Regions from separate parts of the Microbacterium sp. A94 genome, predicted to be linked through region 2. Evidence: predicted binding sites of a transcription regulator. Region 2 holds the regulator's gene; the other holds the start of a gene.
The links. The regulator HrcA, encoded in region 2, represses chaperone genes, less so after heat shock. The targets are predictions, from matches to a motif close to TTNGCACTCGNNNNNNNCGAGTGCNAA.
Positions count from the first base shown of each region.

Region 1: the regulator HrcA is predicted to act here: its motif matches at 14,784-14,810, upstream of groL (chaperonin GroEL).

Region 1 covers NZ_JBPXMU010000004.1:78,417-94,464, forward strand. The annotation lists gene ispD (2-C-methyl-D-erythritol 4-phosphate cytidylyltransferase) at 1-509, shown strand, start outside; gene cysS (cysteine--tRNA ligase) at 545-1,948, shown strand; gene rlmB (23S rRNA (guanosine(2251)-2'-O)-methyltransferase RlmB) at 1,941-2,969, shown strand; gene ACSU1L_RS11595 (NAD(P)-dependent oxidoreductase) at 3,021-3,659, shown strand; gene ACSU1L_RS11600 (DUF4032 domain-containing protein) at 3,763-5,064, opposite strand; gene ACSU1L_RS11605 (ABC transporter ATP-binding protein) at 5,132-6,238, opposite strand; gene ACSU1L_RS11610 (thioredoxin domain-containing protein) at 6,453-7,409, shown strand; gene ACSU1L_RS11615 (AAA family ATPase) at 7,438-8,148, opposite strand; tRNA gene ACSU1L_RS11620 (tRNA-Thr) at 8,245-8,320, shown strand; gene ACSU1L_RS11625 (hypothetical protein) at 8,462-9,028, shown strand; gene ACSU1L_RS11630 (hypothetical protein) at 9,030-9,329, opposite strand; gene ACSU1L_RS11635 (tyrosine-protein phosphatase) at 9,391-10,113, shown strand; gene ACSU1L_RS11640 (SOS response-associated peptidase family protein) at 10,125-10,781, opposite strand; gene ACSU1L_RS11645 (DMT family transporter) at 10,838-11,779, shown strand; gene ACSU1L_RS11650 (nitroreductase family protein) at 11,804-12,361, opposite strand; gene msrB (peptide-methionine (R)-S-oxide reductase MsrB) at 12,358-12,768, opposite strand; gene ACSU1L_RS11660 (DUF2332 family protein) at 12,844-13,836, shown strand; gene ACSU1L_RS11665 (DUF3263 domain-containing protein) at 13,846-14,103, shown strand; gene ACSU1L_RS11670 (LytR C-terminal domain-containing protein) at 14,162-14,737, shown strand; gene groL (chaperonin GroEL) at 14,847-16,048, shown strand, end outside.
Region 2 covers NZ_JBPXMU010000001.1:212,594-228,641, reverse strand. The annotation lists gene ACSU1L_RS01155 (PhoH family protein) at 1-48, opposite strand, end outside; gene ACSU1L_RS01150 (HIT domain-containing protein) at 98-445, opposite strand; gene ACSU1L_RS01145 (16S rRNA (uracil(1498)-N(3))-methyltransferase) at 509-1,237, opposite strand; gene dnaJ (molecular chaperone DnaJ) at 1,264-2,376, opposite strand; gene hrcA (heat-inducible transcriptional repressor HrcA) at 2,409-3,443, opposite strand; gene hemW (radical SAM family heme chaperone HemW) at 3,516-4,754, opposite strand; gene ACSU1L_RS01125 (DUF1990 family protein) at 4,754-5,407, opposite strand; gene lepA (translation elongation factor 4) at 5,471-7,321, opposite strand; gene ACSU1L_RS01115 (ABC transporter permease) at 7,557-8,540, shown strand; gene ACSU1L_RS01110 (ABC transporter permease) at 8,543-9,442, shown strand; gene ACSU1L_RS01105 (ABC transporter ATP-binding protein) at 9,439-11,367, shown strand; gene ACSU1L_RS01100 (ABC transporter family substrate-binding protein) at 11,499-13,214, shown strand; gene ACSU1L_RS01095 (alpha/beta fold hydrolase) at 13,306-14,040, shown strand; gene ACSU1L_RS01090 (MFS transporter) at 13,979-15,241, opposite strand; gene ACSU1L_RS01085 (GH1 family beta-glucosidase) at 15,238-16,048, opposite strand, start outside.

The DNA.
Region 1 (16,048 bases), on a different contig from region 2:
GCGGCACACGCGATTCCTTCAGCGCGGTGCCGACGATTCCCCGCGTGGGCATCGGCACCGACGTGCATGCCTTCGGCGGCGAAGGCGATCTGTGGCTAGCCGGCCTTCAGTGGCCGGGGGAGCAGGCGCTGTCCGGGCACTCCGACGGTGACGCCGTCGCTCACGCGATCGTTGACGCCCTGCTCGGAGCTGCCGGGCTCGGCGACATCGGACAGCACTTCGGCACCGCGCATCCGGAGTACGCCGGAGCACACGGTGACGTGTTCCTCGCGCGCACCCGCGAGATCCTTGCTGAAGAGGGATATGCGATCGGCAACGTTTCCGTGCAGTTCCAGGCGAATCGGCCGCGGTTTAGTGCTCGACGGGCAGAAGCCGAGGCCGTGCTGTCTGCCGCGTTGGGGGGCGTGCCGGTTTCCGTTTCGGCGACGACGACCGACGGACTCGGGTTCACCGGTCGCGGCGAAGGCATCGCGGCAACAGCAATCGCCTCGGTGCATCCGATCCGATAGGTAATTGCTCAGCGGCGCCCCGGTACGCTAGAGCAGTGACCCTCCGCCTTTACGACACCCGCGCTCAGCAGCTGCGCGACTTCGTGCCGCTCGACCCCGAGAACATCACGATGTACGTCTGCGGACCCACGGTGCAGTCGGGGCCACACATCGGGCATGTCCGCGCAGCACTGAGTTTTGACATTCTTCGTCGCTGGCTCGTGCGCAAGTACGGCCGGGTCACCTTCGTTCGCAACGTCACCGACATCGACGACAAAGTTCTCGTCAACGCAACGGATGCTGAACCGTGGTGGGCGCTGGCGTACCGGATGGAGCAGGAGTTCACGGCGGCCTATGCCGGTATCGGCATTCTTGCGCCGACGTACGAGCCTCGGGCAACAGCATCCATTCCGCAGATGCAGGAACTCATCACGACGCTCATCGAGCGAGGCCACGCCTACCCGGCGCCGGATGGCTCCGGTGACGTCTACTTCGATGTGCGCTCATGGAGTGCCTACGGTGCACTGACGCATCAAACGATCGATGCCATGGAAGCCGCCGAAGACGCGGACCCGCGCGGCAAGCGCAACCCGCAGGACTTCGCCCTGTGGAAGGGCTCGAAGCCCGGCGAGCCTACTGATGCGACCTGGCAGTCGCCCTGGGGAGCCGGCCGCCCGGGCTGGCACATCGAGTGCTCGGCCATGGCGAAGCGCTACCTCGGATCCGCCTTCGACATCCACGGCGGCGGTCTCGACCTGCGCTTCCCGCATCACGAGAACGAACTGGCGCAGTCGACTGCCGCCGGCGAAGAATTCGCGAGCTACTGGCTGCACAATGGGCTGGTCACCGTCGGCGGTCAGAAGATGTCGAAGTCGCTGGGGAACTTCACCCTCGCGGCTGACGTGCTCGCTGAGCATGACCCGCTCGTGATCCGGTACGCCCTCGCCGCCGCGCATTACCGGTCGAGCCTTGATCTGACGGCTTCGTCGTACGCCGAGGCAGAAGCTGCCCTCGGACGCATCCAGATGTTCCGTCAGCGTGTGCTTCGGGCAGCGGATGCCGATCCTGCCGTGTTGGTTCCAGGGACGCTTCCGGAGGCTTTCGCCATGGCGATGGACGATGATCTCGGCGTGCCGCAGGCGCTTGCCGCCGTGCATGAGGCGGTACGGGCCGGAAATTCGGCGCTGGACGCCGGTGACACCGCTGCAGCCGTTCAGGCAGCTGCAGCGCTCGCCGCAATGCTCGAGGTGCTCGGATTCGACGGCGCAATTGAAGCCGCCGCAGGAGGAGCCGAGGCATCCGCTCTCGACGCCCTCGTGCAGGCGATGATCACACAACGGGCTCAGGCACGAGCCGACAAAGACTGGGCGGCGGCGGATCGCATTCGAGACGCGATCGCGGCCGCAGGAATCACGCTGGAGGACACTCCGGCCGGAACTCATTGGAGTATTGATGGCTAAGCCACCTCGCCCCGGAGCGGGCAACAGCAAGAAGAAGGGTGCTCCCAAGGGCACCGGCGGACTCGGGCGCAAGTCGCTTGAGGGACGTGGACCGACGCCGAAGGCCGAGGACCGCGCCTGGCACGTCGCCGGCAAGCGCAAGGCGGCCAATGAGCGTTTTGCAGCGGCCGGCGGCAAGGCTCGTCCCGCAGCGGGTGCTGCACGGGGCGGACGCCCGGCATCGGGAAGTAACCCGAACCGCTCATCCAAGGCGAAGTCCGGCGATGACACCGAGAATGTGACCGGTCGTAACTCCGTCCTCGAGGCTCTGCGGGCGAAGATCCCGGCGACGGCGTTCTACATCGCCCAGCGCGTCGAGATGGATGACCGTGTCAAGGAGATGCTGTCGATCGCCACGAACCGCGGTATCCCCGTGATGGAGGTCACCCGTCAGGAGCTTGACCGGATGGCCGGCTTCGACGGCGTGCACCAGGGTGTCGCCATCAAGGTGCCGCCGTACGAATACGCGCACCCGCAGGATCTGCTCGAGAAGGTCATCGACCGGGGGGAGCTCCCGCTGTTCGTCGCGCTGGATGGCATCACCGACCCGCGCAACCTCGGAGCGATCATCCGCTCCACGGCTGCCTTCGGCGGCCATGGCATCATCCTGCCGCAGCGCCGCTCCGCCGGAGTGAACTCGGCGGCATGGAAGACGAGTGCAGGGGCTGCAGCACGCCTCCCCGTCGCCATGGCGACGAATCTCACCACGCAGCTGAAGGAATTCAAGAAACAGGGCGTTTTCGTCATCGGACTGGACGGTGGCGGCGACGTCTCGTTGCCGGCGCTCCAGCTTGCTGATCGCCCGGTGGTCATCGTCGTCGGCTCAGAGGGCAAGGGACTGTCGCGGCTCGTCACCGAGAACTGCGATCAGATCATCTCCATCCCGATCTCGGCTGCCACCGAGTCGCTGAACGCCGGTATCGCCGCATCGGTGGCGCTGTACCAGGTCGCCACTGCGCGAGCGCAGCAGGCCGCGGAATAAACCTTCGACGGCGGATGCTGTCCATGAAGCATCCGCTCAGAAGGAGAACACATGGCCCGCATCGCTGTCATCGGAGGAACCGGCTACGCCGGATCGAATATCGTCGCTGAGGCGGTGTCGCGCGGTCATTCGGTCGTCTCGGTGGCGCGTTCGGCCCCGGCTGAGCGCGTGGAGGGCGCGACATATCTCGAGGGCACGATCCTTGATGTTCCGACGCTCATGACGCAGATCGGTGAGGTCGATGTGGTCGTCCAAGCGCTTTCGCCGCGCGGGGACATGGTCGGTAAAGTTCGTCAGGCAACCGCTGAGCTGTTCGCGGCGCTGCCGGACAGCGTACGGCTCGGTGTGGTCGGCGGAGCGGGCGGAAGCCTGGTGGCGCCCGGTGGTGCACGCGTCATCGACTCTGGCTTCCCCGAAGAATTCAAGGCGGAGGCCTTCGAGGCGATTGGCGTGCTCGAGGATCTTCAAGCGGATGCCAGCGGCAAGGACTGGTTCTTCGTGCACCCCGCCGGCGGCTTCGGCGTCTGGAATCCGGGGGAGCGCACCGGGAGTTACCGCGACGGCGGCCCGGTGCTCGTGACCGATGAGGCGGGGGAGTCCTTCATCTCTGGCCGCGACCTCGGGGTGGCATTCGTCGACGAGATCGAAAACCCGAAGCACCACCGCGAGAACTTCGCCGTCGGGTACTGAAAACCGCGTTCGAGTGGGTAATTGTGGCTCGATTTTCTGCGAATTTCGAGCCACAGCTGCCCACTCGCAATGAACGGGAGGGGCTCTAGACCGGGGGGGGGGCTTAGACCAGGTCTCGCCAGTCGACCTCGTCGTCATCGGGCAGCAGCATGGTGCCGGTGACGACGGGGAGTGACATGGTCTCGGTCGGCGGGCCCATGATCGTCGCTTCGTCGCGGCGGTGCCGCAGCACCTCGTTGATGTACGAGGTCAGCACCTCAGCGAGCGGAACCGAACGGCCGCTCGCCTGCGAGAGATACCAGCGGTGCTCCAGCACCTGGTGGAATACCTCGGCAGGCTCGAGCTTCGCACGCAGATCGTAGGGGATGGCTCGGACCACGGGCTCGAACACACGCGTGAGCCATTCGTGGGCGAACATCTCCTCATCGACCCACTCCTTCTTCGAGCGTGCGCGGAATTCGTCCAGGTCGTTCAGTAGACGACGCGCCTGGTTCTCCTCGACATCGAGACCGGTGAGACGGATGAGGCGGCGCTGATGGTGCCCGGCATCCACCACCTTCGGCTGGATCTCGACCACCGTGCCGTCTGCCGTCGTCAACATCGACATCTCGTCGATATCGAAGCCCAGGGCGTTGAGGCGCTCGACCCGCTCGGTGATACGCCAGGTCTCGTTAGCGGAGAACGACTCCTCGGCGGTGAGGGCGGCCCACAGCGAGTGATACGACGACACGATGCCATCGGCGATGGCGACAGCATCCACACCATGCTCGAGCCGCCCACCGGCCGCAAGGTCCATGATCTCGCCGGCGATGTTGGTACGCGCAAGGTCGAGGTCGTACAGGCGCTGGCCTTCGGTGAGGCCTTCCTCATGCAGTTCGCCGGTCTCCGCATCCACGAGGTAGGCGGCGAAGGCGCCGGCGTCGCGGCGAAAGAGCGTATTGGACAGCGACACATCGCCCCAGTAGAAGCCGACGTTGTGCAGCCGCACCAGCAGCAGCGCGAGCGCATCCACCAATCGGGTGGCAGTGTCGGGCCGCAGCACGCGAGTGAACAGCGCGCGGTACGGCATGGAGAAGCGCAGGTGCGCGGTGACGAGGGCGGCCGGAAGCGGATCGCCCGCGGCATCCGATCGACCGGCGATCACGGCGACACGGTCGACACACGGCACGTCCAGGCGGGCGAGGTTGCCGAGCATGTCGTACTCGCGCTGTGCCATCTGCGCGGTGGTCTCCTTGATCGCCACGACACGACCGGACAGATCAGCGAAGCGCACAAGATGACGCGACAGACCCTTGGGGAGCGAGACGATCCGCTCGGAGGGCCATTTGGCGAGCGTTGTCGACCAGGGCAGCGCGAGCAACTCGGGGTTGATCTTGCTGGCGGTGATGCGCAGTGCGTCCTGCATGGTTCTCCCGGAGAAACGACGCGGCGCGGGCGACCCGAAGGTAGCCCGCGCCGCGTGTGTAACGAACTTACGAGGCCGAGATGACCGGCTTGTCGTTCAGGCGCAGACCAGACTCGAGGTCGAATGCGTGCACGTGACCGGCGGTTGCCGCGAGCGTGACCGTCTCGCCGGCGTTCGGGTGGTTACGTCCGTCGACGCGAGCGACGAGGTCGGCACGCTTGCCGTTGACGTCTGCGTGACCGTAGAGGTAGCCGTCAGCGCCGAGCTCCTCGACGAGGTCGATCGTGACCGAGAGGCCCTTGCCGTCGGCGGGGCCGACGACGATGTCCTCGGGGCGGACACCGACCGTGACCTGGCTGCCGTTCGCACGGCCGACGGTGTCGCGGTCGAGCGGAACAACCTCGGTACCGAACCGCACGCCACCCTCGGCGAGGTCGGCGGGGAACAGGTTCATCGCCGGCGAACCGATGAAGCCGGCGACGAAGAGGTTCTCGGGCTTCTCGTACAGGTCGCGAGGCGTGCCGACCTGCTGCAGCAGACCATCCTTGAGCACCGCGATGCGGTCGCCCATGGTGAGAGCCTCGGTCTGGTCGTGGGTGACGTAGACCGTGGTGACGCCGAGGCGGCGCTGGAGCGAAGCGATCTGCGTACGGGTCTGCACGCGCAGCTTGGCGTCAAGGTTCGACAGCGGCTCGTCCATGAGGAACACCTGCGGCTGGCGGACGATCGCACGGCCCATGGCGACGCGCTGACGCTGACCACCGGAGAGCGCCTTCGGCTTGCGGGTCAGGTACTCCTCGAGGTCGAGGAGCTTGGCTGCTTCCAGAACGCGGGAGGCGCGCTCTTCCTTGCCAACGCCGGCGATCTTGAGCGCGAAGCCCATGTTCTCGGCGACGGTCATGTGCGGGTACAGCGCGTAGTTCTGGAAGACCATGGCGATGTCACGGTCCTTCGGCGGCACGTCGGTGACGTCGCGGTCGCCGATGAGGATGCGGCCGTCGTTGACCTCTTCGAGGCCGGCGAGCATACGCAGCGAGGTGGACTTACCGCAGCCGGAAGGGCCGACGAGGACGAGGAATTCGCCGTCTGCAACCTCAAGGTTGAGCTTGTCAACTGCCGGGCGGGTGCCGCCGGGGTACAGTCGCGTGGCGTCATCGAAAGTTACGGATGCCATTGTTTTCTCCTTCACCGGCAGGTACGTGCCGGACGATCCGTTGTGATGGATGCGGTGGAAATGCCCACCGTGGCCCGTCATCGGGCCGAACTCAGTATGTCACGGATGGGCGTACCTGGGTGTTTCCCAGCCTGGCTGGTTAACATCGAAGACGGTCCTGCTTAGAGAAGCGGGCGTCGGGGATCCCGTCCCCACCAGACTTTCAAGAGGAACGATGTCGAGCGACGAAACGCCGAATGTCCCTACCCCTCGCAATTCTCGTGAGGCGGTTCGGGAGAAGGCTCAGCAGGTGCATGCCCAGCAGTCGAGGGCTCGCATCATGCGACGGATCATCATCGGTGCGGTCGCGATCGTCGCCGTCGGTGCCATCGGCACGGCGGTGACCATGGCCGTCACTTCGACGATCTCGAAGCCGACGATGAGCCCCAAGGGTATGACGAGCGACGGCATCGTCGTGCAGAACGTCATCGAGTCGGCGACCGAGCCTGTGCCTAGTGACCCGTCGGCCGAGCCCACGGAACAGGCCACGCCGGAGCCGAGTGCTTCGCTGGCCGCGGTTGATGTGCACATCTACGTCGACTATCTGTCTCCCGGGTCCGGCGAGTTCGAGCGCGCCAATGCCCGGCAGCTTGCTGGATGGATCAACGAGGGTGTCGCCACGGTGACGTATCACCCGGTGTCGATGCTCACCGCCAGCTCGAACGGCACGAAGTATTCGCTGCGCTCAGCGGCAGCGGCGGCCTGCGTTGCTACGCACTCCAGCGCGCAGTTCTACGCTTTCAACCACGAGTTGCTCATCGATCAGCCTGAGGTCGACAGCAACGGTTCAACCGATGTCGAGCTCGCCGATCTGGCAGTCGCCGTCGGCGCGGACAACCCGAAGGCTGTGCGCAACTGCATCGAAGATGCGGACTACGTCTCCTGGGCAAAGGAAGCAACGTCTCGTGCGTTGGCGGGACCCCTCGCCGGGTCTGACGACCTGGTGCTCACCAGCGCCCCGATGGTCGTCGTCAACGGCGAAGCGTACGTCGGTTCGCTGAAGGATCCGGCCGAGTTCTCGCAGTTCATGATCACGGTCGCAGCCGATTCGGATGCGACGCCGACACCTTCGCCGTCGACCACGGAAGAACCAGTCGAGACACCGGCTGCGGAAGAGACTCCGGCCAAGTAATCTCGATCACCGACTGGATCTGGATCGATCAGTCGAGGTGGCGCAGATAGCGCTCGGGTGAATCGAGGAACCCGCGCCAGGTTCGCACCAGGTCGAGGTCGTCGTACTCTGAGCGGCGCATTCCCCAGTCGCCGAGCTCGTAGCAGTCTGCGCCGGGAAATGCTGCGAGGATCGGCGAGTGCGTGGACAGGATGACTTGCGAGCCACGAGCGACGAAGTCACGCAACTGCCCGATCAATGCGAGGCATCCGGAGACGGAGAGCGCGGATTCGGGCTCGTCCAGCATCCACAGGCCCGTGATGTGCTCGCGTTCGGCGACAAGGTCTAGGAACGACTCTCCGTGACTGCGGGCATGCAAGCGATCGCCACCGAACCCGACTTCTTGGAGGTAGGTGTAGAAACCGTGCATGCTCTCCGCGCGCAGGAAGAAGCCCTTCTTCGGTGCTCCGCCGGCGCGGACCAGCTGCAAGTGCTCGCTGAGATTCGATTCAGTCGACCGGGTGGTGTGCATGGCGCCCGTCGAGCCGCCCTCAGGATTCAATCCGTAGGCGATGGCGATGGCTTCGACCAGTGTCGATTTGCCGCTGCCGTTCTCGCCGGTCAGAACCGTGACCGGGCCGAGCTCCCATCCGTTCTGCAGCACCTGCCTCACCGGAGGCAACGTCGCTGGCCATTCGTCTTGAGGGGCCGGTGCGAGAGGGTGCATCTCGACGCGGCGGATCGGTAGTCGCTGAATCACATCTCCAGTGTGCAGTGCGTCTCAGACATCGCGCGGTCAACTGTTGAGGTTTGGTGTCATAGAATTTGTAGTGCGGGATCGTTTCCGGTGCCGCATGCCGACTTAGCTCAGCTGGTAGAGCACCTGTCTTGTAAACAGGATGTCGCGAGTTCGAACCTCGCAGTCGGCTCCATGTAAACACCTGGTCCAATGGTTTATCAGCATCGTGTGCTGTTGCTCTGCCCGCCGCGGGTGAGGAACCCTGCTACCGTGAGCCACAGTTTGCCATCGCACGTCCGTGTCCTGGTGGCCTCGTGATTGGAACTGGATCAAGATGCCGCGCAACACAGTCACTTCCCTGTCCACAGTCATCGTCACTGGAATTGCCGCACTGCTCCTTGCCGGTTGTGGTTCACCGGCCAGCAATGAACCGGCATCGTCGGGCGCCGGCGCACAGTCAGACACCACCACCGCAAGCGACGAGAACGAAGCGGGTGCGTCCACCGCAAGCGACGAGGACGAAGCGGGAGCATCCAGCGCTCAGGGCGAAGCCGTACTGAGCTACGGCGACACTTCGTATTCCGCTCAGCTGGAGTTCTGCTCACTCAGCGGAACCGAGGACGCCCTGTTTCACGGCATGGCATACGACGATGCAGGAGAGCAAGTCGGGTATCTGAATGGCGACTTCGGTGCACTCACCGACCTCCCGCACGGCGAAGCACGCATCGACTTCGGGGCGACGGCCAAGTTGCAGAGCACCGATGAATTCGTCGCGATGGGGACCGTCGCAGGTCATATCGTGGTCGCTGACTTCAGCGACACCGACCTGATCGTCGTGGGCGGAGCGTGGGATCAGGCTGGCACGCAGCTTCCCACCGCAACGCTGAAGGTCACCTGCTGAGTCAGCTGCCGGTACCGGGCTTGCGCCCACGCCGCGGACGGTTGTGCCAGGCTTCGATCGCCTCGGGTGTGAGATCGTCGCGGTCCCACAAATAGCCGGAGACATTGCCGATCGGATCGATGAACGCATCGCTCGCCGCGGATGCTTCACCGGAATCGCGTCGGCGCATCGTCTGGCGCAACGACACCGGCGTCACGCCCATGAGCGCTGCGACTTCGTCGATGGTGGCATAGCGGGCAGCGAATCGCGGTTCGACGGTGCCGTCGCGCAGAGCGCGCGGACGCGGCTTCTCATCGGTCATGTCTCATCCTCCAGAGCCCCACGCTAGCCGACGGGTGCGTGGGCGCGGCTAGCATGGCCGCATGGATGTCGGGATCACACGGCTCAATGTGCCGGGCACGTTCAACTTCCGCGAGGTTGCTCCTGGGGTGCTGAAGCCGGGAGTGCTGTACCGCTCGGATGCGCTTCACCGTCTCACCCGCGTCGGACGAAGCACGCTGCGGGAGTTCGGCATCCGGCAGGTCATCGACCTGCGCTCAGGGTTCGACCGGCGAATCGGTGGGCGCGATCGTCTGCGCGGCACTGGCGTGGATTATCTCTCCGTTCCTATGGATGGTGCGCCGCCGAATGTCGACCCGAAGACGGTGACGCTGCGCGAGGTCTACGAAGTCGTGCTCGCCCGGCACCAGAACGATTTCGGCCGAGTGCTGCGCACCATCGCCGCGGCTGACGGCGCGACCCTCGTGCACTGCACAGCCGGCAAGGATCGCACCGGTCTGGTCGCAGCCCTCGCCCTGACGGCGATCGGGATCGATCGAGACGTGATCCTCGCCGATTATGCCGCGACAGCGGCGAATCTTTCGGGGGAGTGGACAGAGCGGATGCTGCGAAAGATACGACGCTTTCGCGTGCCGGTGACGGATCAGCTCGTCGAGGTTCTCGCTGGTTCACCGCCGACGCTGCTCAGCGGGGTGCTGGAGTGGATCGACAGCGAGTTCGGCAGTGTGCTCGGGTACCTCGACGAGGCCGGTGCCGATGCTGGCGTGCGCGAGCAGTTGAAGCGCGCGCTGCTGCCCGCGGCCTGAGGCTCCCGCCTTCAGAACAGCCGGTTGGCTGCGCCCTTGTCGCTCTTACGTGGAGTGACCGTCACCCGCTCATCGAGGGATGCCGCTGCGAGGAGTGCCTCATCGATGATCTCGCGACCGCCGTCGGCGTGCAGCCAGTCGTGCGCGAACGCGGTCGGGATGAGTACAGGCATCCGGTCGTGCACTTCGGCAAGATGATCAGCGGCCGGACGCATCACGATCGAATAGCAGGTGAATTCTTCACCATCGGCGGTGCGGCCGGGCTGCGTGACGGCGGCCACCCCGAACAGGGCGTCGTTGTCGAGGGCGAACTCTTGCCAGACGCGGTCGGGCTTGTGCATCTCGAACCAGCTGCTCATTGGCACGATTCCGCGGCCCTTCAACCCGCCGGGCCGCTCTTGCAGCCGTTCGGATCGCGTGTTGATGGACGGGAACTTCGCCGGTTCACCGCGGACAAGATACCCCCACCAAGATGCTTCCCACGCTGCGTCTCCATCGCGCGGCACGATCAGCGGATTCAAATTGCGCAGATTCTTGCCGGTCGGACGCACCGTCTCACCGGCGTTGCGCTCAGCCCAGACACGCAGACCGTCGAGGATGTCGGCGTCGGCCTCGGCCAGCAGCTCAGCGTCGGTGAACCGCGGATCCAACCCATAACTCGCGCACATGCGGCAAGAGTAGTCCCGCCCACGGACATTCGCTGCGACTCGGGTAGTGTGCTCGGGTGACTGAGACGCGGGCGCTCCCTGCCCCCATTGCCCTCGCAGGCGCAGCTTCCATCGGTGCGATGACCGCGATTCAGGCCCGGGTGAACGGTGTGCTGGGTGCGCGGATTGATGATGGGATCATCGCCGGTCTCATCTCGTTCAGCGTCGGACTCGTCGTCCTCATCGTCATTACCGCGACAGCGCCGCGCTCCCGGGCGAGCGTCGCTCGGCTGTGGCGAGGCGTTCGCTCGCGTTCGATTCCGGCATGGATGCTACTGGGCGGCGCCTGCGGCGCACTCACCGTCTCAACACAGGGCGTGACAGCCGGTGTCCTCGGTGTGTCGCTGTTCACCGTCGGAGTCGTCGCCGGGCAGACCATGAACGGTCTGGTGTTGGATCGTATCGGCTTCGGACCATCCGGAGTGGTCGCCGTCACCCCGGGACGGGTGCTTGGTGGCGCGCTGGCGCTGGTCGCCGTCGGCATCTCGCTCAGCGGAGACGTGCTGGCCCGCACGCCGCTGTGGTTGCTTCTGCTGCCTCTTGCCGCCGGCATCGGTATCGCGTGGCAGGTGGCGACGAACGGACGCCTCGCACGGCAGATCCAGTCTCCGATGACGGCAACCCTGATGAGCTTCATCACCGGAACCCTGGTGCTGTGCGTGGCCGCGGGGATCAGCATTCTGGTGCGCGGGATGCCGGCTGCTCTGCCCAGCGAACCGTGGCTGTACGTCGGCGGGTTGCTCGGGTTCGTGTACATCCTGCTGGGAGCTGTGATCGTCGCGCACACCGGTGTGCTGCTGCTCGGTCTCGGAGCCGTCCTCGGTCAGCTCGTCACCTCGGTCGTGATCGACCTGCTCTGGCCGACCACCGCGGGGCCGGCATTATGGCAGCTGGTGACGATGGTTCTGGTTGCGGTGGCATCCGTCGTGGTCGCCGTGCCGTGGCGCAGAAAACGGTGAGCGTTGTTTCTCGCGCTTCGCCGCTCAACGACCGGAGGTTGAAGCGGGGCGGGGGATCTCGGTGAGGAGCGCGGACGCGTCGACGCTCTTGCGGCGCCCCGGAGACTTGCCCGCGGGTTTGCCGCCGACGTACAGCCAGCCCAGCAGCTGTTCGTTCTTCTTCAAACCGTGAACCTTCGCGACCGGCTTCGAACGCGTGTGTCCGCCAGTGCGCCAGATGACGCCCCACCCGGCTTCATCCAGCAGCAGGCTGAGAGTATGCGCGACTCCTGAAGCGACTGCTTCCTGTTCCCAGTGCGGCACCTTGTCGCTCTTGCGGAAGCTCGCCACGACCGCAATCAGCAACGACGCCCGCAGTGGTTTGGTTGACGGTTTCGTGTCACCCTGCGCTTTCGCGATCGCTGCGCCCAGCGCCAACCGGTCGTCACCGCGCAGCTCGATCAGCCGCCACGGCTGCAACGCGGAATGATCAGCGACGCGCCCTGCTGCGGCAATCAGCGCCAGCAACTCTTGCCTGGTCGGCGCCTCTTCGGTGACTTTCGACCAAGACTGACGCGCCAGCGCCGCCTCGAGTGCGCTCACGCCTGGGGAGCTTCGGGAGAAAAGTTTAGCGCCAGCGAGTTCATGCAGTAACGGTCGCCGGTGGGCGTGCCGAATCCGTCCGGGAACACATGCCCGAGGTGCGAGCCGCAGGCGGCGCAGCGTACTTCGGTGCGCTGCATGCCCAGCGTGTTGTCTTCGATCAGCTGCACGGCATCCGGGCGGATCGATTCGTAGAAGCTCGGCCACCCGCATCCGGAATCGAACTTCGTACCGCTCTTGAACAGTTCCGCATCACAAGCGCCGCAGGTGTACAGCCCGGAGCGCTCCTCATCGAGCAGCTCGCCGGTCCACGCGCGCTCGGTCGCGGCTTTGCGCAATACCGAGAACTCCTCATCGCCGAGCTGCTCGCGCCACTCGGCATCCGTCTTCTTCACGCTGTAGTCCATCAGTCCTCCTGGTTCCTCTCCATTGTCCCCCTCACGAGGCCGATCGGGGCCGCTCCGGCACGCGAGAATGGACAGATGACGGATGCTGTGCGCGAACGCTACGACCGCTTCGCCCGTGATGAAGCGCCGGGCCGCTCCGCGCTGTACGAGCAGTGGGCGGCCGGGGTCGCCGGCGACGCCGAGGTTCAAGCAGTGCTCGCGCGCATCCCGGAGACGCACCGGCAACCGCCGCTGGTATTCGCCGTGACCCGGATGCTCGGGGTGAAACTCGACGGATTCGACCAGTGGCGGGAGTTTCTGCTCACGCACGCCGACGAGGTCGTCGCCGAATGCGCCGCGCGACGGGTGCAGACCAACGAACCACTGCGCCTGGCGCCGCTGTTGCCCGTGCTCTCCGAGATCGCGGGGCCGATCGCGCTGTTGGAGATCGGGGCATCCGCCGGTCTCTGCCTGTACCCCGATCGCTACTCGTATCGTTTCCTCGATGCCGCCGGACACGTACAAGCAGCGCTCGACCCTGCAGACGGGGCCTCCGAGGTCATCCTCACCAGTCAGGTGCGCGGACGCATGCCAGCGATGCGGATGCCGCAGATCGTCTGGCGGGCCGGAATCGACCTCGTTCCGCTCGACGCACGAGAGGAACGCGACCGCGCCTGGTTGCAGGCTCTCGTCTGGCCGGGCGAAACCGGACGTCAGGAGCGCATCGTCGCCGCTCTCGACATCGTGGCAGCGGATCCGCCCCTGCTGGTGGCGGGGGATGCCGTCGACGAGGTCGCTGCGCTCGCCGCATCCGCACCTGCCGAAGCGACGCTGGTGATCACCACGCCGGGCGTGCTTGTGCACATCCCGAGGCAGGCGCGGCAGGCGCTGATCGCTCAGCTGCAGCAGCTTCCGGCCCGGTGGATCACGATCGATGCCCCGGCGCTGCACGACGCCTGGAATCCGGCCGTCGACGCCGACGACTGGCCGGGATTCGTCGTCGCGCTGGACGGGCAGGTGCGCGGCGCAGCCGACCCATTGGGGCGCTGGTGGGAGTGGCGTGCCGCGTTCGGGGCGCACCGCGCCTAGCCTGGACGCATGCTCGGAGACCTCACCGATCGCGATCGTGCGATCCTCGCGCTGGAGTCGGCGTGGCCGCGGCACGGCGGAGCGAAGGAAGAAGCGATCCGCGCAAAGCTCGGTATGAGCCCGGCACGCTACTACCAATTGCTCGGACGCCTGATCGATACCGAGCAGGCGCTCGATCATGACCCGCTGCTCGTGCGGCGTTTGCGTCGGCTGCGCGAGAAAAAAGCAGACCAGCGGGTGTCGCGAATGCGTGGATTCGCCGGCTGAAGCGTCGCCGAACGGCATTGAGAGTGGATTCCAAGGCCGTGCCCGATAACATCGACGAGTGACTCAGCTCGTCAAAGATCGCTTCGATGATGTTCCCCGTTCCTCTGGACGCGTAGGAGCTCATCGCGCCGAAGCCCCCGGAATGAACGGCTGGGTCGTGCTGCTGTGGTCGCTCGTTGCCGCCCTCGTGATCATCGTGGTAGGCATCTTCGTCGCCCTCGTGATGATGGGCCGCATCGCGCTGTTCCCGGACGCGGATACTCCCGGACCGTCCGCGCCCGAGGTACAGGGTGTCGTTGATACGACGTATTCGGTGATCGTGCTCAATGCCACATCGGAGGAGGGCCTCGATGTGCAGCTGCGTGACACGCTGCTCAACGCGGGTTGGACCGCCGACGGCGTGACTACCGGACTAGCCGAATCTCCGGAGTTCGCGGACACGACGATTTACTACGCATCGACTGCGGATGAGCTCGCTGCAATCGGCCTGGCCGATCTCATCGGCGGGGCTCAGGTCGAACAGAGCGATTTTTACGCGGACCCGAATGACCCGGAGCAGAAGCAACTCGTTGTCGTCATCGGCCTCGACCGTACGGCCGCCGCTCCCGAGTCTGCGGAGACTCCCGCAGAATAGACGTCCCGTGGCTTGCACTCGATGGGGTCGAGTGCCAGAATGGGCGTTAGCACTCTCGCACTGTGAGTGCTAACCAGAACGTCTACGTCCAGGAGGGACGACAAAACTCATGGCAAAGATCATCGCTTTCGATGAGGAGGCCCGTCGCGGTCTCGAGCGCGGCCTGAACATCCTCGCCGACGCTGTCAAGGTGACCCTCGGCCCGCGCGGTCGCAACGTTGTTCTCGAGAAGAAGTGGGGCGCCCCCACGATCACGAACGACGGTGTGTCGATCGCCAAGGAGATCGAGCTGGACGACCCGTACGAGAAGATCGGCGCGGAGCTCGTCAAGGAGGTCGCCAAGAAGACCGACGACGTCGCAGGTGACGGAACCACCACCGCGACTGTCCTCGCTCAGGCACTTGTCCGCGAAGGCCTGCGCAACGTCGCAGCCGGTGCAGACCCGATCTCGCTCAAGCGCGGCATCGAGAAGGCTGTTGCGGCGATCACCGCGGAGCTGCTCGCCAGCGCCAAGGAGATCGACTCCAAGGAGCAGATCGCGGCTACCGCTTCGATCTCTGCTGCTGACACCGAGATCGGCGAACTCATCGCCGAGGCCATCGACAAGGTCGGCAAGGAAGGTGTCGTCACCGTTGAGGAGTCGCAGACCTTCGGCACCGAGCTTGAGCTCACCGAGGGCATGCGCTTCGACAAGGGCTACCTGAACCCGTACTTCGTGACGGATGCAGACCGCCAGGAAGCCGTGTTCGAGGAGCCGTACATCCTCATCGCGAACTCGAAGATCTCGAACATCAAGGATCTTCTCCCGATCGTCGACAAGGTGATCCAGGACGGCAAGGAGCTCGTCATCATCGCTGAGGACGTCGAGGGTGAAGCCCTCGCGACTCTGGTGCTGAACAAGATCCGCGGCATCTTCAAGTCGGCTGCCGTCAAGGCTCCCGGCTTCGGCGACCGTCGCAAGGCTCAGCTGCAGGACATCGCGATCCTCACCGGTGGACAGGTCATCACCGAAGAGGTCGGCCTCAAGCTCGAGAACACCACGCTCGACCTCCTGGGTCGTGCCCGCAAGGTCATCATCACCAAGGACGAGACCACCATCGTCGAGGGTGCTGGCGAGACCGAGCAGATCGAGGGTCGCGTGACCCAGATCCGCCGCGAGATCGAGAACACCGACAGCGACTACGACCGTGAGAAGCTCCAGGAGCGTCTTGCGAAGCTTGCTGGTGGCGTTGCGGTCATCAAGGCCGGAGCAGCAACCGAGGTCGAGCTCAAGGAGCGCAAGCACCGCATCGAGGACGCCGTTCGTAACGC
Region 2 (16,048 bases):
CTCCAGCATCTTCAACAGGCGATCCTGCGGACCGAGTACCCGCACCATCGCGACGCCGTCGGCGTAGATGCGTTCGGTGACGCTGTTCTGTTCGGGCTCAGGCACCGACGCTCTTCTCCGTCAGGCCGCCAGCGAGGATGTGCGCGTGCACGTGGAAGACTGTCTGGCCGGCGTTCGCGCCGACATTGAAAACCAGTCGAAAATCGCCGTCGGAGTGCTCGGCGGCAAGATCCTTCGCGAAAGCAGTCAGTTCGGCGAGCAGCGCGGGATCTCCCGCTGCGAGTTCAGTGACGTCGCGATACTGCTCGGTCTTGGGGATGACGAGCAGGTGCACTGGCGCCTGCGGAGCGATGTCGCGGATGGCGAACAGCCGATCAGTCTCCGCGATGATCTCGCCGGGAATGTCGCCGCCCAGGATACGGGTGAAGATCGAGGGTTCCGTCATGATCTCAGTCTACTGGCGTCAGTTGCTGGCGTCGCCGAGCCGCCTCTGCAGGGGCGCGCTGCCTCACCAGCGACCGAGTGCGGCCGACAGTACAGCGATCGCCGCGGGCCCAGCGGTTGACGTGCGCAGCACCGTGTTCCCGAGGAGCACCCGCTCGGCGCCGGCTGCTTCGAACTTCTGCAGCTCCTCCGGGGAGATGCCGCCTTCCGGGCCGACGACCAACAGAATGTCCCGGTGATCGGCGGCCACGGACGAGAGCCGCACTGTGGCGGTCGGATCCAGGACCAGCATCCGCTTGCCCTCGGCGCGCGCGATGAGCTGTGCTGTCGTCAACGGCGCCGAGACCGGCGGCACCCAGGCACGATGCGCTTGTTTCGCAGCCTCCCGAACGATGCTCGCCCAGCGCTCGCGCCCCTTTGCTGCCTTCGGTCCCTCCCAGCGAGAGATGCTCCGCGATGCCTGCCACGGCACGATGTCGTCGACGCCGAGTTCACAGGCTGCCTGCACGGCGAGCTCGTCGCGGTCGCCCTTCGCCAATGCCTGGACCAGAACGAGTCGCACGTCCGGGATTTCCGCCTCCGTGCGCGCGGCGATGTCCACATCGACGCGTGACGCGGACACGTCAGTTACGGTGCCTTCCAGCCACACGCCGGATCCGTCGCCGATCGTCACCGATTCCCCGACCCGCAGCCGTCGTACCACCGCAGCATGCTTGGCCTCAGCGCCGGTCAGAGAGACTGTTTCTCCGACAGCGACCGATGACGACCCCTCGACAAGAAAGTGCAGAGCCACGTGTCCTCCGGTTCAGAAAATGCGAATCAGTGCCGGAACCGGTCCCGCAACTTCGAGAACAGCCCCTGCTGGAACTGCGCAAGCTGCGGCGACGGAGACTTCTGCTTCTTGGCGAAGTCCTCGATCATCGCACGCTGCGCCGAGTCGAGCTTCGTCGGGGTCACAACCTGCACACCGACGCGAAGGTCGCCGCGCTGAGTTCCTCGCAGCGGCGTGATCCCCCGGCCCTTGATGGTCAAGATGTCGCCCGACTGCACACCGGGACGAATCTCGAGGTCGACCTGGCCATCCAGGCCGTCGATCGATGTCTCGGTACCGAGAATCGCGTCCGCCATCGACACCTCGAGCGTCGCCAGCAGGTCGTCCCCGTCGCGGCTGAACGCCGCGTGCGGTGAGACAGTCACCTCGACGTACAGGTCTCCGTGCGGTCCGCCAGCCTTGCCGACCTCACCCGATCCCGGCAGCTGCAGACGCAGCCCGGTCTCGACTCCAGCCGGAATGTCCAGAGACACCGTGCGACGAGAGCGCACACGGCCCTGACCGGCGCAGGTTCCGCACGGGTGCGGGATCACTGTGCCGTATCCCTCGCAGCTGCCGCATGGCTGTGACGTTACGACGTTGCCGAGGAGGCTGCGCACCTGACGCTGCACGTGACCGGTGCCGCCGCAGATGTCGCAGGTGACCGGAGATGTGCCGGCCTGTGTGCACGAGCCGTTGCAGGTCTCGCACAGCACCGCGGTGTCTACCTCGATGTCGCGATGCGCACCGAACACGACGTCGCCGAGCTCGAGCGTGACGCGCACCAGCGCATCCTGCCCGCGTTCGCGGCGTGATCGTGGACGAGCGCCCCGACCACCGCCCTGACCGCCGAAGAACGTCTCGAAGATGTCTCCGAATCCGCCGAAGCCACCGAAGTCGCCACCACCAGCGCCGTCTCCGCCGCCCATGTCGTAGCGGCGGCGCGAGTCGCCATCGCTGAGCACGTCGTAGGCGTGCGTGACGAGCTTGAACTTCTCGGCGGCATCGTCTCCCGGGTTCACATCCGGGTGCAGCTGCCGAGCGAGCTTGCGATATGCCTTCTTGATCTCGTCCGTCGTCGCATCCTGCGACACTCCGAGAACCTCATAGTGGTCCGCCACAATCACCTTCCTGCCTGTGAGAACGACCCGCCTCAGCGGCTCGCATCGTCTTCGTCGAGCAAACGCGACAGGTAGCGGGCGACGGCCCGTGCTGCGGCGAGATTGCTCGGATAGTCCATTCGTGTTGGCCCCATGACGCCAACACGTGCTGTGCCGCCGGGTGCCAGATAATTGCTCGCGACAATGGATGCCTCGGGCAAGCCGAAAGGTTCATTCTCGGCACCGATGCTCGTCGCGAGACCGTGCTCGTCAGTCACCATCTCGCTCATGAGACGCAGGAGCGTCACCTGCTCTTCGATCGCTTCGAGGAGTGGATGGATGCTGCCGCGAAAATCTTGCTCGCGCCTGGCCAGGGTTGCCGCCCCCGCCATCACGAGGCGTTCCTGTCGGAACTCCGCAAGCTCTTCGCTGATGATTCCCGCCACTGTGCGCAGCGCGATATCGGTGCGGGAACCTGCGGTGGAATCGATCAGCCCCTGAACACGATCAGTAGCCTCACGCACCGATTGCGCGGTCAACAGTGCGGACAGTCGTGCACGCAGCACCGCGACATCGGCGTCCTCAAGATCAAGCGGTAGTCCAGCGATGCGCTGCGATACGCCACCCGCATCCGTCACCAGGATCACCAGAAGCCGATTCGGGGCAAGGGAGACGAGCTCGATGTGGGTGAGATGGGCGCGCGCAAAGGACGGATACTGCGCCAGCGCCACCTGACCGGTCACCTGGGTGAGCACGCGAACAGTGCGCGCCATCAGATCGTCAAGGTCTGCGGGGTCGGCCAGGAACGTCTCAATGGCGCTGCGCTGCGCGTTCGACAGCGGGCGCAGCTGCGCCAGGTGGTCCACAAAGACCCGGTAGCCCTTGTCCGTGGGCACCCGCCCTGACGAGGTGTGCGGAGCGACGATGAGATCCTCATCTTCAAGCTGCGCCATGTCGTTGCGAATCGTCGCAGCGGAGACCCCGAAGGAATGGCGTTCGACGATCGACTTGCTGCCTACTGGCTCATGCGTGGCCACATAGTCCTGCACGATCGCTTGGAGGACCTGAAGTCCACGTTCAGAGACCATCTGCCGACCCTCCCCTCTGGCACTCAAACACTTAGAGTGCCAATTCTAACCCGCCGTGCCGATGCCGCAGCGCTAATCCGTGAGCTCGCGAACCACGGCATCCGCCAGAAGCCGACCGCGCAAAGTCAGTCGAATCCGGCCCTTGAGGGCTGCCGCAGCATCCACCAGACCGTCGGCGATGAGTCCGGCCACCCGTGGGCGGTTCTGCTCGGGGATAGCTGCGACCGCGATGCCCTCGGCGAGCCGGCTCTCAAGAAGAACCCGCTCCAGCAACCGCGCCCGGGCATCGGGGCGCTCGGTTCCGGCGGCCGGCGATTCGGATGCCGCGAGCCGCTGGGCATACGCCGCCGGATGCTTGACGTTCCACCAGCGCAGGCCAGCGACATGGCTGTGCGCACCGGGGCCAAAGCCCCACCAGTCACTCCCCCGCCAGTAAGCGAGGTTGTGGCGCGACCGATTGCCTGCGGCGGACTCTGCTCCGTGCGATGCGCGCGCCCAGTTGCTCAGCTCGTACCATTCGAAGCCGGCCGCCGCGAGGCGTGAATCTGCGAGCTCGTACATGTCCGCCTGCAGGTCGTCATCGGGCGCGGGCACTTCACCTCGGCGGATCTGGCGCGCCAGCTTCGTGCCGTTCTCGATGATCAGCGCATATGCCGAGATGTGATCGGGTTCCAGAGCGACGGCAGCCTCCAGCGAAGCTTCCCAGTCGGCGAGGGACTCCCCCGGTGCCCCGTAGATCAAATCCACGCTGACGGCGAGACCGGCATCCTGCGCCGCTTCTACCGCGGTGCGGACGTTCTCCGGCTGATGCGTGCGATCCAGCGCGGCCAGCACGTGCGGCACGGCAGACTGCATGCCCACCGAGAGCCGGGTCACGCCGGCATCCACCAGCGTGCGCACGACCGCGGGAGTGACCGTATCGGGGTTGGCTTCGACGGTGATCTCGGCGCCTTCGGTGAGCCCGAACGCATCCACAGCGCCGTCCAGCATCCGCGCGAGATCGCCGGCTGGGAGCAGAGTGGGCGTACCGCCGCCGAAGAACACCGTGTTCATCGGGCGCAGTGCACCGGCATCCGCCAGCACCCGCTGGGCCAGCGCAATCTCGAGGCCGAGCGTGTCGGCGTACTCGTCCTGCCTCGCGCCGCGCAGTTCACTCGAGGTGTACGTGTTGAAGTCGCAGTAACCGCAGCGCACCCGACAGAACGGCACATGCAGATACGCCGAGAACGGCGCGCCGACATCGATCGGCAGGTCCTCAGGAAGTCGGCCGTCTGACGGCGCCGGATCTCCGAGCGGCAGGGGTCCGGCCATCAGAGCGGCGTCGCGTACAGCGGAGAGATCGCACGCAGGTATCGGGCGAAGAGCTCTTTGCGACGGCGCTTCACCAGACCCGGCACGAATCGATACAACCAGGAAGTCGGCGCGTCGAAAGCGCGCACCGTGAACCACACCTCATCGTTGTCTTCGCGCCATTCGACCTCGAACAGCTCCTCACCGCTGACGACCGAGCCGCTGACGGTGCCGAGCACGAAACCGATCCGCCGTGCGTCTTCGGTGACCGAGATCACTCGAAGCTCAGCATCCGCACGCATCCCAGAGACGCGTCCGCGAACGCGCAGCGTCATGCCAGCGCCGGCATACGGGGTGCCTTCGGCATCGAAACGCTGCTCGATCTCGCGTTTGCTGGGCACGACCGGATTTCCGTCGGCATCGAAGCTCACACCGGCATAGGTGGGACCGGCCGCCGGACGTACGTCCTCGAGCACGAGTCCCGCCGCCCGCTGTGCGGTCCAGGAAAGAAGTGCGTCGCCGGCGGTACGGAAGCGCTCTTCGCCGCTGCCCAGTCGCCACGCAGCTTCTGCCGGGATGCTGCGCTCCGGCGGATACTGCATCAGGTCAGGGGCATGGGTGGCCCCGACGGCTGCATAGTCAACCGTCTCGTCTCGGAAATTCCCGCGCCGCATGAGTTCCAGACTAGTTGGGCGTAGCTGAGTGATCGCCCCCACTCGCCGTGGGAGCGCACACCACTACTTCTTCTCTTTACCTTCGACGTCTCCGGAGAGCGCAGCGATGAACGCCTCCTGCGGGACCTCGACACGACCGACCATCTTCATACGCTTCTTGCCTTCCTTCTGCTTCTCCAGAAGTTTGCGCTTACGGCTGATGTCGCCGCCGTAGCACTTGGCGAGCACGTCCTTGCGCAGGGCACGGATCGTCTCTCGGGCGATGATTCGTGCGCCGATGGCCGCCTGAATCGGAACCTCGAAGTTCTGGCGAGGGATGAGTTTGCGCAGACGGTCGGTCATCAGCGTGCCGTAGGCGTACGCCTTATCCCGGTGCACGATCGCGCTGAACGCGTCGACCTTGTCCCCCTGAAGCAGGACGTCGACCTTCACCAGATCTGCCGTCTGCTGCCCGGCAGGTTCGTAATCGAGGCTGGCGTAGCCCTGCGTCTTCGACTTCAGATGGTCGAAGAAATCGAACACGATCTCCCCGAGCGGCATCATGTAGCGCAGTTCGACGCGCTCCTCCGAGAAGTACTCCATCCCCAGCAGCGACCCCCGTCGTGACTGGCACAGCTCCATCACTGTTCCGACGTAGTCCTTCGGAAGCAGGATGGCCGTCTTCACCATCGGTTCGGCGACCGAGGCGACACGCCCGTCCGGGTACTCACTCGGGTTGGTGACCGTCACCGTTTCGCCGGTATCGGTCGTGACCTCGTAGATCACGCTCGGAGCCGTGGTGATGAGATCGAGATCGAACTCGCGCGAAAGCCGCTCGGTGATGATCTCGAGGTGCAGCAGCCCGAGGAATCCGCACCGGAAGCCGAAGCCGAGGGCCACCGACGTCTCCGGTTCGTACTGCAGCGATGCGTCGGAGAGCTTCAGCTTGTCCAGCGCCTCGCGCAGATCCTCGTAGTCACTGCCATCGATCGGGTACACGCCGGAGAAGACCATGGGCTTCGGGTCGGTGTAGCCGGGAAGCGCTTGGGTGGCGCCATCGCGCACGGTGGTGACCGTGTCTCCGACCTTCGACAGGCGCACGTCCTTCACACCGGTGATCAGGTAGCCCACCTCGCCGACGCCGAGGCCCTGCGACGGAATCGGTTCGGGGCTGGAGACACCGATCTCGAGCAGTTCATGATGGGCGTGCGTCGACATCATCTGAATGCGCTCACGCGGGGACAGTGTCCCGTCGATCATGCGCACATAGGTGACCACGCCGCGGTAGGAGTCGTACACCGAGTCGAAGATCATCGCTCGCGCCGGGGCATCCGCATCACCCTGCGGAGCCGGGATCTCCTGAACGAGACGCTCCAACAGCTCCTCGACACCGACGCCGGTCTTACCTGAAACGCGGAGCACGTCCTCGGGACGCCCGCCGATCAGGTCGGCGAGCTCCTTGGCGAACTTGTCTGGATCAGCGGCAGGCAGATCGATCTTGTTCAGCACGGGGATGATGTGGAGGTCATTCTCCAGCGCCAGGTACAGGTTGGCGAGCGTCTGGGCTTCAATGCCCTGAGCAGCGTCAACGAGCAGGATCGCGCCCTCGCACGCGGCAAGAGAGCGCGAGACCTCATAGGTGAAGTCGACGTGCCCCGGGGTGTCGATCATGTTCAGAGCGAAGGTTTCACCGTCGACCGACCACGGCATCCGCACGGCCTGGCTCTTGATCGTGATGCCACGCTCGCGCTCGATGTCCATGCGGTCGAGATACTGAGCGCGCATGTCTCGGTCGGAGACCGCCCCCGTGATCTGCAGCATGCGGTCAGCGAGGGTCGACTTGCCGTGATCGATGTGAGCGATGATGCAGAAGTTTCGGATCTGCGAAGGCGGCGTCGCGGCAGGCGAGAGCGGAGTGAGAGCGCGTGGTGACATGTCCAGATGATTGTACGGTGACCACCTCACAATCATCGATTCGCGCCAAGCGATGATAGTCTCACGAGGTTGCCCTGCACGATCTCGGCGGAACCGGGTGTCATGCACAACCCGACTCCGTCCCAGGCGTTAGGACTGAGATCGGTCGCACAAACGAGTTGAAGATGTTTGACTACTTCGACTCAGCGCACCGTCGGCAGATCCCGAGCGCGCCTGCAAAGAGAAAGACAAAACCTTGATCAAGTATCTCCTGCGCCGTACTTTCGGCTGGCTGTTGATGATCGTGATCGCGACCAACATGACGTTCTTCCTGGCTTGGGGTTTCCTCAACCCACGGAACAACTTCGTCGGTCGACGCCCACCGCTCAGTGAAGAGCAGATCGTCAACCTCCTGGAACCACGAAACCTCAGCGATTCCGTACCCATCTGGGAACGGTGGTGGAACTGGTTCAGCGGAATCCTGTTCCGCTGGGACTGGGGCGTGAGCCCCACCGGCGGTTCGGTCAATGAGCAGGTCGCTTATCGCATGTGGGTCAGCGCTGAACTGGTGCTCGGTGCAACCGTGATCATGACCGTGCTCGGCATCGCTCTTGGTGTCTACACCGCTTCGCGCCAGTACAAGCTCGCCGACCGCATCGGCCAGGCGACCTCGATCATCACGATGAACATCAACATCATCGTCGCAGCCCTCGGCATCGTGCTGCTGGCGATCGCGCTGAACGACCTCGTCGGCGTCCGCATCTTCTACGTGACCGGAGCATCCAGCAAGGGGGTCGAGGGCTTCTTCCCGGTGCTCTTAGACAAGCTCCAGCACGTCACACTGCCCACGATCGCTTTGGTCATCACCGGGTACGCAGGTACGCACTTCCTGCAGCGCTCCCTGCTGCTGGACAACATCAACGCCGATTACGTCCGCACCGCCCGTGCCAAGGGACTGACCAAGCCGCAGGCTATCCGCAAGCACGCCCTGCGCACCTCGCTCATCCCGGTCGCAACGCAGGTCGCGTTCAGCATCCCCGGTGTGTTCACCGGCGCTATCCTCACCGAGCAGATCTTCGCTTGGAACGGTATGGGTGAGTACTTCATCGAGACGATCACGAAGAGTGACATCAACGGCGTGGTGGCCATCGCCGCCTTCGCCGGACTTTTGACCGCACTCGGAGCGATCCTCTCCGACATCGTGGTCGTCGTCCTTGACCCGCGAGTGAGGGTGAACTGATCATGGCAAACACCGCAACCGATACTGCCGTCGTCACGACGAGGCCGATGTCGAAGTGGACGCTGTACACGCGGCGGTTCATGCGCAACAAGCCGGCAGTCGCCGGCATCGTCATCTTCATCCTGCTCGTGCTGTTCGCGATCATCGGACCGCTGATCGCGAAGTTCGATCACGTCGAACTCGACTTCCTCGCGCTGAGCGAAGGCCCATCCGCGGACCACTGGTTCGGCACGACCGCGTCCGGTAACGACACCTTCGCCCAGGTCGCCGTCGGACTGCAGCGTTCGCTGATGATCGCCGTGAGTGTTTCGCTGGGAACCACTATCCTGTCGGCCATCATCGGCACCGCTGCCGCGTACTTCGGCGGTCGCACCGAGAAGATCACGCTGACTGTCATCCACTTCATGATGGTGATCCCGAGCTTCCTGATCCTCTCGCTGCTGTCGAACCGTTCCGGCGGCGACTGGCGAATCATCGCCCTGATCATGATCTTCGTGGTCGGCTGGTACTTCCCCGCGCGCGTCGTGTGGACAACAGCACTGTCACTGCGCGAACGCGAGTATGTGCATGCTGCTCGATACATGGGAGTGGGCGGCATGACCATCGTCATGCGGCACCTGCTGCCGAATATCGGTTCGCTCCTCGTCATCAACTTCACGCTCGGCATCGTCGGTGCGGTGATGGCTGAGACTGGCTTGTCCTTCATCGGCTTCGGCGTGAAGATCCCGGATGTCTCGCTCGGCTCCCTCATCGGATCCGGAGCGAGCACGATCACCAGCGCGCCCTGGCTGTTCTATTTCCCAGCCGCTGCGCTGACCATGCTCACCGTCTCGATGTCCCTGGTCGCCGACGGACTGCGCGACGCCCTCGATCCCACCTCGGCAGCCGGAGGACAAGCATGAGCGCCATCATCTCAGTACGTGATCTGAACGTCAGCTTCGCCTCGGAGGCAGGTCGCGTCGACGCCGTGCGTGGTGTTTCCTTCGACCTCGAAGCGGGCAAGACTCTCGGCATCGTCGGCGAGTCCGGCTCGGGCAAGTCGGTCACCTCTCTCGCTATCATGGGCCTGCTCGATGAGAACGCCCGTGTCTCCGGCTCGATCATCTACGACGGTGAGGAACTGCTCGGCAAGAACGACAAGCAGATGTCGGTCCTCCGCGGCAACGGCCTCGCGATGATCTTCCAGGACCCGCTGACCTCGCTTACTCCCGTGTTCACGATCGGTGATCAGCTGATCGAAGCGCTCACAGTGCACCGCGGTCTGTCCAAGAAGCAGGCGTGGGACCGCTCGATCGAGCTGCTCAACCTGGTCGGCATTCCGCAGCCGGAGAAGCGTATGAAGGGCTTCCCGCACGAGTTCTCCGGCGGAATGCGTCAGCGCGTCGTGATCGCGATCGCGATGGCCAACAACCCGAAGCTGATCATCGCGGATGAGCCGACCACGGCACTCGATGTGACCATCCAGGCGCAGATCCTCGACCTCATCGAGAAGGCGCAGGACGAGACCGGCGCCGCCACGATCATGATCACCCACGACATGGGTGTTGTTGCGCGTATGGCCGATGACGTCATGGTTATGTACGCGGGTCGCCCCATCGAGCATGCCCCCGTGAGTGAGCTCTTCCACCACACCCGGATGCCGTATTCGATCGGGCTTCTCGGCGCCATCCCGCGCGTCGACAAGTCCGAGAAGGAACCGCTCGTTCCCATCAAGGGCAACCCTCCCCTGCTGATCAACCTCCCCGACGCGTGCCCGTTCGCGAACCGCTGCCCGATCGTGATGGACGCCTGCCTCACACGCGAGCCCGACCTCGTCGCGGTGCAGACCGGAACCGGTGCCTCGCATCAGGCTGCCTGCATCCGCGCTCATGAGATCGAGGACGGCGGCCTCATCGGAGGTCTTCCCGTCTACCCGGTGCCGGAGATCCCGGAGAGTGACCTGACCCGCACTCCGCGCGAGCAGCGCCCCATCACGCTGGAAGTGCGCAACCTGAACAAGTCGTTCCCGCTCATGAAGGGCGCTTTCTTCAAGCGCAAGGTCGGCGAGGTGCATGCCGTCAAGAACGTCACATTCGACGTGCGCGAGGGCGAGACAATGGCCATCGTCGGCGAATCCGGATCCGGCAAGACGACGACGCTGCTGCAGATCATGGATCTCGTCAAGCAGAACGACGGCGACATCATCATCAACGGCACCAGCGTCAACGACATCACCAGTCGTTCCATCGAGCGCCAAGTGCGTCGCGACATCCAGATCGTCTTCCAAGACCCGATGGGTGCGCTCGATCCGCGTATGACGGTCTCCGATGTGATCGCCGAGCCGCTGCGTGCCATCGGTACTCCCAAGGCCGAGGTGCACCGCCGCGTTCAGGAGCTCATGGACCTGGTGGGGCTCAACCCTGCTCACATCGACCGATTCCCGGGTGCCTTCTCCGGCGGTCAGCGCCAGCGCATCGGCATCGCCCGGGCGATGTCGACCAATCCGAAGATCATCGTGCTCGACGAGCCGGTCTCGGCGCTCGATGTATCGATCCAGGCCGGCGTCATCAACCTGCTCGATGAGCTGAAGGTGAAGCTCGGGCTGTCATACCTGTTCGTGGCTCACGATCTCTCCGTGATTCGTCACATCGCCGACCGGGTCGCCGTCATGTACCTCGGTGATTTCGTCGAGCACGGCGACGTTGAGACGATCTTCGAGAACCCGCAGCATCCGTACACCAAGGCGCTGCTATCGGCGATTCCCGTGCCGAATCCCGACATCGAGCGCACTCGTGAACGTCTCATCTTCAACCCGGAAACGATGCAGGCTGAGCCTGTTACGCGCTGAGACTGTTACCGGCAGGTAACAGTCGGTCACTGTCCGATAACAGTTAAGCGCGATTCACTGTGCGCGGGGGAATTCGGGCGGTGTGCGAACTATTCTCGCCTTATGACACGCCGAAAGGCGAAAGGAGCACCATGAAGCAGTACAAGCTGATGGGGGCGCTCGCATTCAGCGGAGCCCTCGCACTTGCCCTCTCGGGCTGTGCAGCCGACACCGGAAACAACAAGGGTGACGGCGGCGACAAAGACGCAGCCCCCGTTGAGACCAAGTCCGCGGATTACAACCCGCAGGACCGCGAGAACCTTGCCAAGGGCGGCGAAGCGCGGTTCCCGATCAACGAGATCCCCGAGCAGATGAACGCCTTCCACGGCGATGGTTCTGCGGACACTGCCCGCGTTGCCGCGTGGTACATGCCGCAGGTCATGCTGCAGGAGGCCGACGGCACCCCGTACAAGAACGATGCCTACCTCGACGAGTGGAGCATCGACGAGGTCGACGGCAACACCCAGATCACCTTCACCTTCACGGATGAAGCGCACTGGAACGACGGCACCGACATGGACTGGACTGCCATCGACGCCACGTGGAAGGCCAACCGTTCCATCGACGAGGGCTTCGTCCCGAACGCCACTGATGGCTACAAGGCCATCAAGTCGGTCGAGCAGGGCGACAGCGCGAAGACCGCGATCGTCACCTTCGACGGCATCTTCGCCTGGCCGGAGATGCCCTTCCTGACGGGTGTCCTGCACCCCGCACTGGCAGACCCGACCACCTTCAACGAGGCTCTGATCGGCGAGCCGCACCCCGAGTGGGGCGCCGGCCCGTACAAGATCGAGGAGTTCGACAAGAACTCGCAGTACATCTCGTTCGTTCCGAACGAGCTGTGGTGGGGCAACGAGCCGCTCCTCGACCGCGTTTCCTTCCAGGCGATGGAAGCCTCCGCCTCGATCAACGCCTTCAAGGCTGATGAGATCGACATGGTCGGCGTGGGCACCAAGGACCGCATGGAGCAGGTCAAGGACATGGAAGACATCACGATCTACCGTTCCACGCAGACCGCGAACACTCTGCTCGAGATCGACGCTGACAAGCCGCAGTTCGAAGACGTCAAGGTCCGTGAGGCGTTCTTCAAGGCTGTCAACATCGACCAGCAGAAGGAGATCGCCTGGAACGGTCTGGACTACGAGGAGGAGCCGGCCGGCTCGTTCACGCTGTTCCCGTTCCAGCCTGGCTACTCCAACGCTCTTGCCGAGGCCGGCTGGGAGTACAACCCCGACGCCGCCAAGGAGCTTCTTGACGAAGCTGGCTGGACCGAGGGCGAAGACGGCATCCGCGAGAAGGATGGCGAAAAGCTCTCCGTCGTGTACCCGATCTTCGGCGATGACCCGACGACCGAAGCACTCGCCAAGGCACTTCAGGCGCAGCAGAAGGCTGTCGGCATCGACGTCCAGATCGAGGTTCGCCCCTCGACCGATTTCTCCAACGACTACGTGTCGAAGAACTGGGACATCGCGTCGCTGCGCTTCACCTCCTCTGACCCGTTCGGTGCTGCCTGGTTCTGCCAGCTGTACTGCATGGACATGGGCCTGAACCTCTCGGGCGTCCAGACGCCTGAGATGGACGAGCGCATCCACGAAGAGGTCGAGTCGCTTCCGACCGCCGACGAGCAGACGGCTGCGGCCATGAAGCTCGAGGCAGAGATCTTCCAGGAGTGGGGCCTGATCCCGCTCTACAACGGTCCGTCGATCTCGGCTGTCAAGACCGGTCTTGCTAACCTCACCCCTGAGCCCTACGTGGGCCTGGATGGCTTCGGCGTCCAGCCCGTAGAGAACGTGGGCTGGGAGAAGTAATCCCCTAGCCGTTCCCTGAGATTCTCGAAGGGGCGGCCGCGAAGCGGGGTCGGTGGTTTTCCACCGGCCCCGCTTTCTTTATGCTGGAGGCGTGAGCATCCAGGTTGTCCTCGTGCATGGCATCCGCACGTCGCAAACGATGTGGCGTTCGCAGCTCGCGCATCTCGCTGAACGCGATATCGAGGCCACAGCGGTCGAGCTGCCCGGGCACGGTACGCGCATGGCCGAGACATTCACCCTCACCGGTGCACTGTCCGCGATCGATGAGGCTGTGCAGGATTCGGCCGGCCGCGGGCCGGTGCTGCTCGTGGGGCATTCGATGGGTGGCCTGCTCTCGATTGCGTACGCCGGAGACGCATCTGCGCCGCCGGTCGCCGGATTCATCGGGGCGTCCTGCACCGCTTTCCCCCGCGGTGTCGGGCTGACAACCTATCGCACCCTCGCACGGACGTTCAATGCGCTCCCCGATCAGGGCATGTGGCTGACGAACCGGGTTCTTCAGGCGACGCTCCCCCGCGATACGCGCGCCGACTTCGCTGCCGGCGGCTATGCCTTCGATGCGCAGGACATCGCTCTGGCGAGTCTCGGCGCGCTCGATCTGGCCGCCGACCTGCATCGGCTGCGCATGCCACTGTGGTGGATCAACGGGCAGTTCGATCAGCTGCGCATGCAGGAGCGCCTCTTCCAGGGCCTCACACCGCATTCCGAGCTGATCGTCGTCCCGCGCACATCCCATCTCGTAACCGCGATGCGGCCGCGGGTGTTCAATGCCCTGTTGGATCTGGCAATAGCGACGCTGCAGAAAGACGAACGGCCACAGTCATAAGGGCGCCCACCGCTGACAGGATTCCGGCGATCAGGAACAGTAGCCAGAAACCGCCGACGACCGCGACCAGTCCTGCGCCCAGCAGCGGCCCCAACAGCTGTCCGAGGCTCGCCGAGACATTCACCACACCGACATCGCGGGCATGGTGTTCGACGCGCGGAAGCAGATCCGTGGCCAGCGCGAGACTCACCGCCATATAGGCGCCGTACCCCACACCCATCACACCGGCCGCTATCGCGGTTCCGATGAACGTCGGAGAGATCAGGATCATGACGGCTGAGAGCGCTTGAATGAGCGCCGCGATGAGCACGATCGATTTGCGCTTGCCGGTTCGGTCGGAGATGGATCCGGCAATGAGGGATGCTGCGACCACGAAGATGGTGTAGATCACGATGAGCACCAACAGATCATCCTCTGCGCTCTCGGCCGGAGAACCGACTCCATAGAGCAGGAAGAACAACAGCAACGCCGTTCCGAGCGCGTTACCGAGGTTGACTGTGAACCGGCTCACCAGCACCCACACGAAATTCCTGTCCTGCAGTGCACCGAGCCGATCACGTACACTCTCGGTGCTGTCTCGCTTCCGGTGAGCGACAACGGGGTCAGGCAGCAAAATCGCCGTTCCCACCCCGACGATGAGGATGATGCCGGCCAGCAGAAGGTAGCTGGCACCGATGCTGAGTCCCAGCAGCACCACGGCACCGACACCGACCACGATTCCGACCGCTTGGGCGGAGCTCACGAGGGCGGATGCTGTGCCCCGCTGCACGAAAACCTGATCGGCAATCATGGCGGTCAGGGCCGCAGACAACACAGCGACCCCGATCGAGACTCCCACCCAGGCTGCGCCGACAGCGAGCGGCTCCGTTGCCGCCCCCGTCAGCAGCAGTGAAACCGCGGCGAGTGTGGAGCCGCCGATCGCCCAGGGCCGGCGTCTTCCCCACCGGGATTCTGTGCGGTCGGACAGCATCCCGGCCAGCGGTCCGGCGAAAACCCCCGCCATTCCGCCGACCGAGAGGATCAGCCCCGACCAGATGACGCCGGTGATCCAATCGCTCTCGGCGCCCGGGGTATCCAATTGCAGCGGAAGCAGCAATTGCACCGGGGTGAGCTGTACGGTCCAGACTGCCAACCACGCCACGGCGAACAGACTCAGCCAGGTTGCACCGACTCTTCCCTCACGGGGCAGCAGCGACTTCATCGCCGGCTCTCCGCGATCAGCGTCCGGTACCAATCATAAGAGCGTTTCGGGGTGCGTTTCGAGGTTTCATGGTCGACATGCACGAGCCCGAAGCGCTGCGTGAATCCGTCGGCCCATTCGAAGTTGTCGAGCAGGCTCCACACCGTGTACTCCTCAATGCGCACGCCCTGGGTGATCGCATCAGCCACCGCGCCGATGTGACCGGCCAGGTAGGCGACCCGATCGCTATCTCTGATCGGGGCATCCACCGCATCCGGTTCTGGAAATGAGGCGCCGTTCTCACCGATGATGATCGGCGGCAGGCGGTCGCCGTAGCGTCGAGCGGCCTCGGTCAGAAACGCGGTCAAAGCAGCTGGGTCGATGGGCCACAGCTCACCGAAACCGGTGTGCGCGACTCCCGGCGTGGGCACCTGCACGAACGGCACGGGTGCATCGGCCGGCGCTGCGGCGATCGTGGTCGGATTGTAGAAATTCACGCCGTAGAAATCGGATGCCGTGGCGATGATGTCCATGTCGCCATCCTGTATCGGAAGGTCGACGCCCAACGGCCGCAGATCTGGATAGTTTCCGGTCAGTACGGGGTCGGCGAAGAGGCGGTTGTGGATGAGGTCGTACAGATGCGCCGCGGTCTGATCTGCCTCGGAGTCAGTGGCCGGACGCACCCAGGTGTGATTGTTGACGATGCCGACGGCATCCGCTCCGTGCTGACGAAGCACGCCGGTAGCGAGCCCGTGCGCGAGCAACTGGTGATGAACAGCCGGCAGCGCGTCGAACAGCAGCTGCCGACCTGGAGCCAGCTCACCGATC